4 regions of the Bradyrhizobium sp. 40 genome follow, and region 4 is predicted to be linked to each of the others. Evidence: predicted binding sites of a transcription regulator. Region 4 holds the regulator's gene; each other region holds the start of a gene.
The links. Region 4 encodes LexA, which represses DNA repair genes until DNA is damaged. Its sites were predicted from a motif close to TGTTCNNNNTGTGTTCNG; they were not measured.
Positions count from the first base shown of each region.

Region 1 (2,202 bases), 3.3 Mb from region 4:
TGCAATTGCAGGCCACGCCGGCCGCCGGGCTTGGGCGCGCGCGTATACACGGCCACGATCTCATGGCCGTGCGCGACGAGCTCGAGCAGCGTCGGCACGGAGAAATCGGGCGTGCCCATGAAGATCAGGCGGAGGGGCATGTGGCGGCGCTCGGTAAGGCTTGTTTCTCCGTCATGCCCGGGCTTGTCCCGGGCATCCACGGTCTTGGCGACAAAGCAAGCAAGGCGTGGATGGCCGGGTCAAGCCCGGCCATGAGGACGAGAGAGAACCCGGCTCACTCCGCGCGCTTGGCGGCTTTCTCGAATTTCTTCAGCACGCGGTCGCGCTTGAGCTTTGACAGATAGTCGACGAACAGCACGCCGTTGAGATGGTCGATCTCGTGCTGGATGCAGGTGGCGTAGAGGCCTTCGGCGTCCTCCTCGTGCACCTTGCCGTCGAGATCGGTGTAGCGCACCCGCACCTTCGCAGGGCGCTCGACCTCCTCGTAATATTCGGGGATCGACAAACAGCCTTCTTCGTAGACCGACAGGTCCTCGGAGGAGGCGATGATTTCCGGATTGATGAAGACGCGCGGCTCGGGCTTGGTCTCGCCGTCCTGGTCGGGCTTGGCGAGGTCCATGGTGATCAGCCGCAGCGGCTGCGCGATCTGAATCGCCGCGAGCCCGATGCCGGGCGCGTCGTACATGGTCTCGAACATGTCGTCGGCAAGCTTTCGTATCTCCGGCGTGACCTTCTCGATCGGCTTGGAGACCAGACGCAGCTGCTTGTCGGGCAGGATGATGATTTCTCTGAGGGCCATGGCCGCGATTTAAGCCGCGCGTTCGATGCGGTCAATGCGGCCGGGAACCCCGTTAACCCTCCGCTAACCATAAAACTTCGGGTTTCGTTAACCATAAAAATTAACGGGGCATTTACCCTAAATGTTCGCTATTCGTTCGTGTCGCCGAGCGAATCGGCTAGAAGCAGGGGCATGAACGAGATCATTTTCATGCTCGGCGACTGGCCGGTGCGCACCGCGGACGCGCTGATCGGCTTCGGTGCCCTGGTCCTCATCCTGATGGTGGTGATCGCCGTCGTGATCGCGCGCTCCGGGCGGCGCGGGGCGGAACTCGCGATGGCCAACGCCATCCGCGCCGACGAACTCGAGGAGCGCATCAGCCAGATGCTGCATGCCCAGAGCGAGGCTTCGGGGCGGGTCGACGCCATGACCCAGACGCTGGCCGGCCGCCAGGCCGACATGGCGCGAGCGGTCAACGAGCGGCTGGATTCGGTGACCCACCGCGTCGGCCAGTCCATGGAGCACTCGACCCGCAACACCATGGAGAGCCTGCACGCGCTGCACGAACGGCTCGGCATCATCGACAGCGCGCACAAGAACCTCACCGACCTCACCACGCAGGTGACGACCCTGCGCGACGTGCTCGCCAACAAGCAGTCGCGCGGCGCCTTCGGTCAGGCGCGGATGGAAGCGATCGTCCAGGATGGTCTGCCGAAGGGCGCCTACGAGTTCCAGTTCACGCTCTCGACCGGCAAGCGTCCGGACTGCGTCGTGTTCCTGCCCGACCAGCGGCCACTCTGCATCGACGCGAAGTTTCCGCTGGAAGCGATGACCGCGCTGCATGACGCGCGCACCGACGAGGAGAAGCGCATCGCCACGCAGCGGCTGCGCGGCGACGTCATGAAGCATGTCAGCGACATCGCCGAGAAATATCTCGTCGCCGGCGAGACCCAGGACATGGCGCTGATGTTCGTGCCGTCGGAATCGGTCTACGCCGAGATCCACGACGGTTTCGACGACGTCATCCAGAAGGCGTATCGCGCCCGTGTCGTGCTGGTGTCGCCGTCGCTTTTGATGCTGGCGATCCAGGTGATGCAGCAGATCATGAAGGACGCGCGCATGCGCGACGCCGCCGACCAGATCCGCACCGAGGTGATCAAGCTCGGCGACGACCTCGGCCGCCTGCGCGATCGCGTGCTGAAGCTCCAGAAGCATTTTGCCGACGCGAACGAGGACGTGCGGCAGGTGCTGATCTCCGCCGACAAGATCGAGAAACGCGCCGGGCGTATCGAAGAACTCGATTTCAGCAAGAGCGATGCGCCGGAAGCGCCGCATCTCGTAGCGACCGGCGCTGCCGAGCTGTTCCCGCGGAAGCTCCAGGCGGGGGAGTGAGATTGTGGCACACTGTCATGCCCCGCGAAGGC
Region 1 covers NZ_CP064688.1:6,860,255-6,862,456, forward strand. Annotated here, with positions in the region: gene fmt (methionyl-tRNA formyltransferase) at 1-140, opposite strand, end outside; gene def (peptide deformylase) at 275-799, opposite strand; gene rmuC (DNA recombination protein RmuC) at 971-2,170, shown strand.
Region 1: rmuC (DNA recombination protein RmuC) is a predicted target of LexA. The motif match lies at 922-939, and genes of this name have one in related genera.

Region 2 (2,202 bases), 890 kb from region 4:
ATTGGCAGAACTCGACCAGCGAAAGATGTCTGCGGTCTTCGGCAGCCGACGGCCGGCGTCCAACGAAGTCCGACCAGTGCGTCCCCGGACCCGCTCCCCCCGAGCGGGCGGGGACATAGACTGCAAGTTCGTTAAGAGGCGGAGGCCCATCGACAAAGCGGAACGTGAAGGGGATGACGATTTCGGCAAGGCCCGAGCGCATGAGGTCGAAGCCGGACGAACTCGTCAGAAACGCACGCTTCATCGCCTAAATACTCCAGGCAAAACGAAACGGGCACTGACGACGTCGGCAACTCAACGTCCTCAGCGCCCGCTCCTCGCGAAAAACTTTACTGTTGAAGCTTACTCGTCCGCCGGCTCCTCGCCGTCGGCGTCACGCTCGGGGCTCCCGGCGAGAATCTGCTCGGCGATCAGGCCGGAGTTCTGGCGGATCGAGGTTTCGATCTTGGCGGTGATGTCGGGGTTGGCCTTCAGGAATGCTTTCGAATTCTCGCGGCCCTGGCCAAGACGCTGGCTGTCATAGGAGAACCATGCGCCGGATTTCTCGACGATGCCGGCCTTGACGCCGAGATCGAGGATCTCGCCCATCTTGGAGACGCCCTCGCCGTACATGATGTCGAACTCGACCTGCTTGAAGGGCGGCGCCAGCTTGTTCTTCACGACCTTGACGCGGGTGGTGTTGCCGACAACCTCGTCGCGCTCCTTGATCGCGCCGATGCGGCGGATGTCGAGACGGATGGAGGCGTAGAATTTCAGCGCGTTGCCGCCGGTGGTGGTCTCCGGCGAGCCGTACATCACACCGATCTTCATGCGGATCTGGTTGATGAAGATCACCATGGTATTGGACTTGTTGATGGACGCCGTCAGCTTGCGCAGCGCCTGGCTCATCAGACGGGCCTGCAGGCCCGGCAGCGCGTCGCCCATCTCGCCCTCGAGCTCGGCTTTCGGCACCAGGGCCGCGACCGAATCGATCACCAGCACGTCGACCGCGCCGGAGCGCACCAGCGTGTCGCAGATTTCCAGCGCCTGCTCGCCGGTGTCCGGCTGGGAGATCAGGAGCTCGTCGATGTTGACGCCCAGCTTGCGCGCATAGACCGGGTCGAGCGCGTGCTCGGCGTCGATGAAGGCGCAGATGCCGCCCTTCTTCTGCCCTTCCGCAACCGTGTGCAGCGCCAGCGTGGTCTTGCCCGAGGATTCCGGCCCGTAGATCTCCACGACGCGCCCCTTCGGCAGGCCGCCGATCCCGAGCGCGATATCGAGCCCCAACGAGCCCGACGAGATCGCCTCGACATCCATCGAACGGTCGTTCTTGCCCAGCTTCATCACCGAGCCCTTGCCGAACTGCCGCTCGATCTGGGAGAGCGCGGCGGCGAGAGCTTTACTCTTGTCCATGGAGGATCCTTCGACGATACGCAGGGCAGTGGTGGACATCGGGTCGTGCTCCTTATGACGAGGATTCGCGTGAGGGACAAACGATTGGCGAGGCGGCGCGGCGATAAAAGCAATGTACCCTATTTGTTCTAGGTTCGCAATATGTTCTTTTGGGAATTTGCACGCTGGCTGACGCGCATCAAAGACGGATGACCCGCGCGCCGTCAGAATTCCGTAATCCTGCGGCACCGAACCTTTCGCGGTCTGCGGCCTTCTCTTGGATGAGACTGCAACTCTGGGACTTCCAATCATGACGGAAAATACGCATCACGATACGAGCCGGCGCACTCCGCTGCTGGAGGCCGCGCGGGAGGAACTGAGGAAGTTCGAGCGCAAGGAAAACGAGTTCCGCAAGAAGGATCGCGAAGAGCGTGCCGCCGAACTCCATCTGCCGCTGGACGCGATCAAGGTTCACTAAGGCCGCGGGGACGAGGGCTTAGGAGCTGACAGGCCGGCTGGCTGGGCAGGCGTTCGCCAGCGGCAACGCGCCAGCGACGAGGCCGGAGCGGCGCCATTGATCTCAAAAAGATCGGCACGGGAATCGGGATTCGGATGGCCGTGGAGGCGAGTCCGAGTCGATATGTATCTAATTAATACCAGTAAACCATTGATTGAACGAGAGAATTTTCCGGCGGGCTACTGTGCATGGGGTTGTTTTCGTGTTTTTGAAAGGCGCGCATGGGCCTTTCCACCCCCAGAGCCGTCTCCCGGCACCCAACACCGCCTACAGCAGAACCAGCAACCCGATGCCGATCACCAGCACGACGAAGC
Region 2 covers NZ_CP064688.1:2,653,102-2,655,303, reverse strand. Annotated here, with positions in the region: gene IVB40_RS12670 (hypothetical protein) at 1-244, opposite strand, end outside; gene recA (recombinase RecA) at 343-1,431, opposite strand; gene IVB40_RS12660 (hypothetical protein) at 1,682-1,849, shown strand.
Region 2: recA (recombinase RecA) is a predicted target of LexA. The motif match lies at 1,506-1,523, and genes of this name have one in related genera.

Region 3 (2,202 bases), 100 kb from region 4:
AGCCGGGGGATCGCCGTCGACCGATCCGAAATTGCCTTGGCCGTCGATCAGCGGCACGCGCATGGAGAAGTCCTGCGCCATCCGGACCATGGCGTCGTAGATCGACTGGTCGCCATGCGGATGATATTTACCGATGACGTCACCGACCACGCGGGCGGACTTGACGTACTTCTTGTCCGGCGTGTGCCCCTGCTCGTTCATCGAGTACAGGATGCGGCGATGCACCGGCTTCAGACCGTCGCGGGCGTCAGGCAGCGCCCGCGCCACGATCACGCTCATGGCGTAGTCGAGATAGGACTTCTTCATCTCCTCGAAGATGGAGACGGGGCGAATATCCGAGGGTTGCGCCGGCTGGTCGCCGGGCTTGTCGTCGTCGTCAGCCAAGGGGAAATCCGGTGAGGTTTTATCTGGGAATCATATAGCGCATCGAGCCTCTGATAACCACCCTCGCGGCGATCTGGGAAGCGCTTTTTCCGCCCATTTTTCCAACAACTTAAGCCCTTGCGATCGGTGTCTTGGACAGCCCCCGTATCGACCTTGCAAAATCGCCGATCACGCGTCGAAAATCGCGCGGCGAGCTTGCCCCGTCAGCGCGCTTGCCAAGCCGCAATCCGAGCTCACCCGAAACATGAAGCGGGCCCGGAAATCCCGAGCCCGTCCTGCCGATTAGTGGGATTTTCTGACACGAGATGAGAAGCGCCGCCCATCCGGCCGGCGCGTCGCATTGAGACTCCGCGTTCTCAGAGCGGGATCGCTCAGAACGGGATATCGTCGTCCATGTCGCTGTTGCGGCCACCGCCGCCAGCGGCAACGGGACGGCGCGGTGCGCTGCTGACCGGACCGGAGGAGCCGAAATCGCCGCCCGGCTCGTCGCCGAAGCTGCCGCCTCCCCCACCGCCGCTACGACCGTCCAGCATCGTCAGGGTCGAGTTGAAGCCCTGCAGCACGACTTCGGTCGAGTACTTCTCGACGCCGCTCTGGTCGGTCCATTTGCGGGTCTGGAGCGCACCCTCGACGTAAATCTTGGCGCCCTTCTTCAGATACTGTTCGGCGACCTTGCAGAGCCCTTCATTGAAGATCACGACGCGGTGCCACTCGGTCTTTTCCTTGCGCTCGCCGGTGGCCTTGTCGCGCCACGTCTCCGAGGTGGCGACGCTCAGGTTGGCGATCGGCCGCCCGTCCTGGGTGCGGCGGATTTCAGGATCCTTGCCGAGATTTCCAACCAGAATGACCTTGTTGACGCTTCCCGCCATCTCCGCTCTCCGCTCCGAATGCCACTGAATTCAAGAAGGCCGGTCCGCTCCGCGCGTTCCGCCGTGCCTGTTGAGGCGACCCTATACGCTCGCCGAACGCTTGCGGACGACGATCAGTCCGTCACCCCTCCGGTTATCCCCACATATAGCATCGACCTCCTGTTCGTTCCAGATTTGTTCTTGGCGAAACCATCGCATCGATGTGTGGCGTCGATCGGCCAATGTAGTGCGGGAATGCGCGCAGCGGTTGGAACCTTTGTAGGTTCCCAAAAACGATGGAAAGTACTTAACATTCAGTAAGTTATGGGTACTCGCAGCGCCCCGTTCTTGTTGCATTTCGGAGACGGACTTTGCCGCCCCGTAGAGCTACGGTTTCCTCGGACTTAGTTCATATGGGCCCTCGCGCCTGATCAGCCGCTTCGGGGAAGAAAGAAGCGGACGAACCTGGGGAGACTGGCAATGAATAAGCTTCTGATTGGTGCAATCGGTGCAGTGGCGATGGGCCTGTCGGCTCCCGCGAGCGCGGCGGATATGGCCGCGCGTCCCTACACCAAGGCCCCCGCGCCGGCGATTGCCACCATCTACGATTGGAGCGGCTTCTACATCGGCATCAACGGCGGCGGCGGCTCAAGCCACACGTGCTGGGACTTCGTCACGCCCGCGACCGGCGTTTTGGTCGGCGAAGGCTGTCACAATGCGACGGGGGGCACCGTCGGTGGCCAGATCGGCTATCGCTGGCAGTCCGCCAATTGGGTGTTCGGTCTCGAAGGCCAAGGCAACTGGGCCGACTTCCGGGGCGACAATGTGAGCACCCTCTTCCCGGGTACCGCTTTGGTGACGGGTGATCGCAACCGTTCCCGCATCGACGCTTTCGGCCTCATCACCGGTCAGGTCGGTTACGCCTGGAACAACGTGCTGTTCTACGTGAAGGGTGGCGCCGCCGTCGTCG
Region 3 covers NZ_CP064688.1:3,644,969-3,647,170, reverse strand. Annotated here, with positions in the region: gene gyrA (DNA gyrase subunit A) at 1-384, opposite strand, end outside; gene IVB40_RS17705 (single-stranded DNA-binding protein) at 756-1,253, opposite strand; gene IVB40_RS17700 (outer membrane beta-barrel protein) at 1,713-2,202, shown strand, end outside.
Region 3: IVB40_RS17705 (single-stranded DNA-binding protein) is a predicted target of LexA. The motif match lies at 1,418-1,435, and genes of this name have one in related genera.

Region 4 (2,202 bases):
CGCGGGAATTGATGGTGCGCGTCCAGATCCAGCGATTATCGTAGCGCACGTCGTCGGCGAAGGCGAGCTCCGTTCCCGGCAGCAGGCAGACGGCAACAGACGGATCGGCTGCCGAGGCGAAGCCGCGCGTCGAGGTGCCGCGGAAGCTTGTCGTGACGATCGTCTCGCCGACTTCGGCGGGGCGCGACGCGACGGCATGCAGGCTGTAGTCACACATCGGGTGCTCCTCATGCTGGGATAGCAACCCGCGTCTCTTAATCGAGGCGCAGGCCTCTATCAGAGTTGATGCATTAACGCTCTGCTTGGTTGTGGGCAAATCTGCGGCTGGTTTCCGCGAGCCGCGATCACATTATCTTTCCCGAATTCAATAGGAACAAAGCGAGTTGCGATGCATTCGGGAGGCGCGTGCGCGAATATCGCCGGCTTGACTGCAACGGTCGAGCTTGATCGCTGGCCGCTGTTTCCTCGAACACTTGCGCCGCGAACCAGTTCCGCTTCGTGGGCGTCGCGAGGAGCCAGCGCCGAAGGAGGGGCCGGATAGTCTGTGCAGAACCAGAAAGACTACCCAGCCGGAGCGGACGATGATCCGCTCCAATCCCTGACCGGCGATGCCGATCGGAAGCGCGCGCGGCGCCAAGCACTTCCGGTATCAAGTACTCCCGGTATCAGTACTTCCGGTAAAGCCCGATCAGCTTGCCCTGAATCTTCACCCGGTTGGGCGGCAGGATGCGGACCTCATAGGCCGCGTTGGCGGGCTCGAGCGCGATCGAGGCGCCGCGACGGCGGAAGCGCTTCAGCGTCGCTTCCTCGTCGTCGATCAGCGCCACCACGATGTCGCCGGTATCGGCGCTCTCGTTGCGCTGAATCAGCGCCATGTCGCCGTCAAGGATGCCGGCCTCGACCATGGAATCACCGCGCACTTCGAGCGCGTAATGCTCGCCCGAGCCGAGCATGTCAGGCGGTACGCTGATAGTATGGCTGCGGGTCTGCAACGCCTCGATCGGCGTGCCGGCCGCGATGCGACCCATCACCGGCACCGCGACGGGACGTTCGCCCTCGTCCGCGGGCAGGCTGGAGCTCGCACGCACCTTACCGAGATTGCCCTCGATGACGCTCGGCGTGAAGCCGCGGCGGCTGCCGGCGGCTGCCTGGAGCTCCGGCAGCTTGATGACTTCAATCGCACGAGCGCGGTTGGGCAGGCGTCGGATGAAGCCACGCTCCTCGAGCGCCGTGATCAGGCGATGGATGCCCGACTTCGAGCGCAGGTCGAGCGCATCCTTCATCTCGTCGAAGGAGGGCGGTACGCCGCTTTCCTTCAGACGTTCACTGATGAACCGCAGAAGCTCGTATTGTTTGCGCGTTAACATCTCGACCAAAGTCCCCCGGTTGATGTCGTCCGATTCCGAGACGCTGAATTCGGCAATATGCCGCTACATGCTCGAAACAAATCATGAACGGACACTATATGTTCGATACATGTTCCGCAACTGCTTAATTTACCGTGAACAGAGCAAAGTTGGCGGAACGCGCATTGCCGGGGCGCTCAAACAGGGAGCCGCAACACTTCGCAAGCCGTGCCGGCTTCGGCCTTCGGCGCGAACGGTGCGCGCACGAGAAGTACCTGCGCTGCAGCGAGATTCGCAAGCAGCGAAGAGTCCTGATGATTGACGGGAAGAACGACGCGTGTGCCATCGTCACGCTCCTCCAGATGCGCGCGCAGATAGTCCTCGCGCTGGTCGTTGGCGCTGACATCGCGGCCGAGCACGGCGCGCTCACGGCGATGGTGAATCACTGAACGGCCCGACAGGGCACGAATCAGCGGCACCATGAACAGGAAAGCGCACACGTAGGACGACACGGGATTGCCCGGCAGACCGATCACGCCCATTGCGCCGAGCCGCCCGTGCATCATCGGCTTGCCTGGCCGCATCGCGATCTTCCAGAACGCCATCGCGATGCCTTCGTCCCGCAGTGCCTGCTGGACCAGATCGTGGTCGCCGACCGATGCGCCTCCGGTCGTGATCAGGATGTCGGCGCCGCTCTCACGGGCGCGGCGGATGCCGGCGGTGGTGGCCTCCAGCGTGTCGGCGGCAATACCGAGGTCGATGGTCTCGGCGCCTTCGCTGCGGGCGAGCGCGTGCAGGGCGTAGCCGTTGGAATAGACGATCTGGCCGTGGCCGGGCGTGCTGCCCGGCATCACCA
Region 4 covers NZ_CP064688.1:3,543,011-3,545,212, forward strand. Annotated here, with positions in the region: gene IVB40_RS17220 (hypothetical protein) at 1-217, opposite strand, end outside; gene lexA (transcriptional repressor LexA) at 666-1,367, opposite strand; gene glp (gephyrin-like molybdotransferase Glp) at 1,544-2,202, opposite strand, start outside.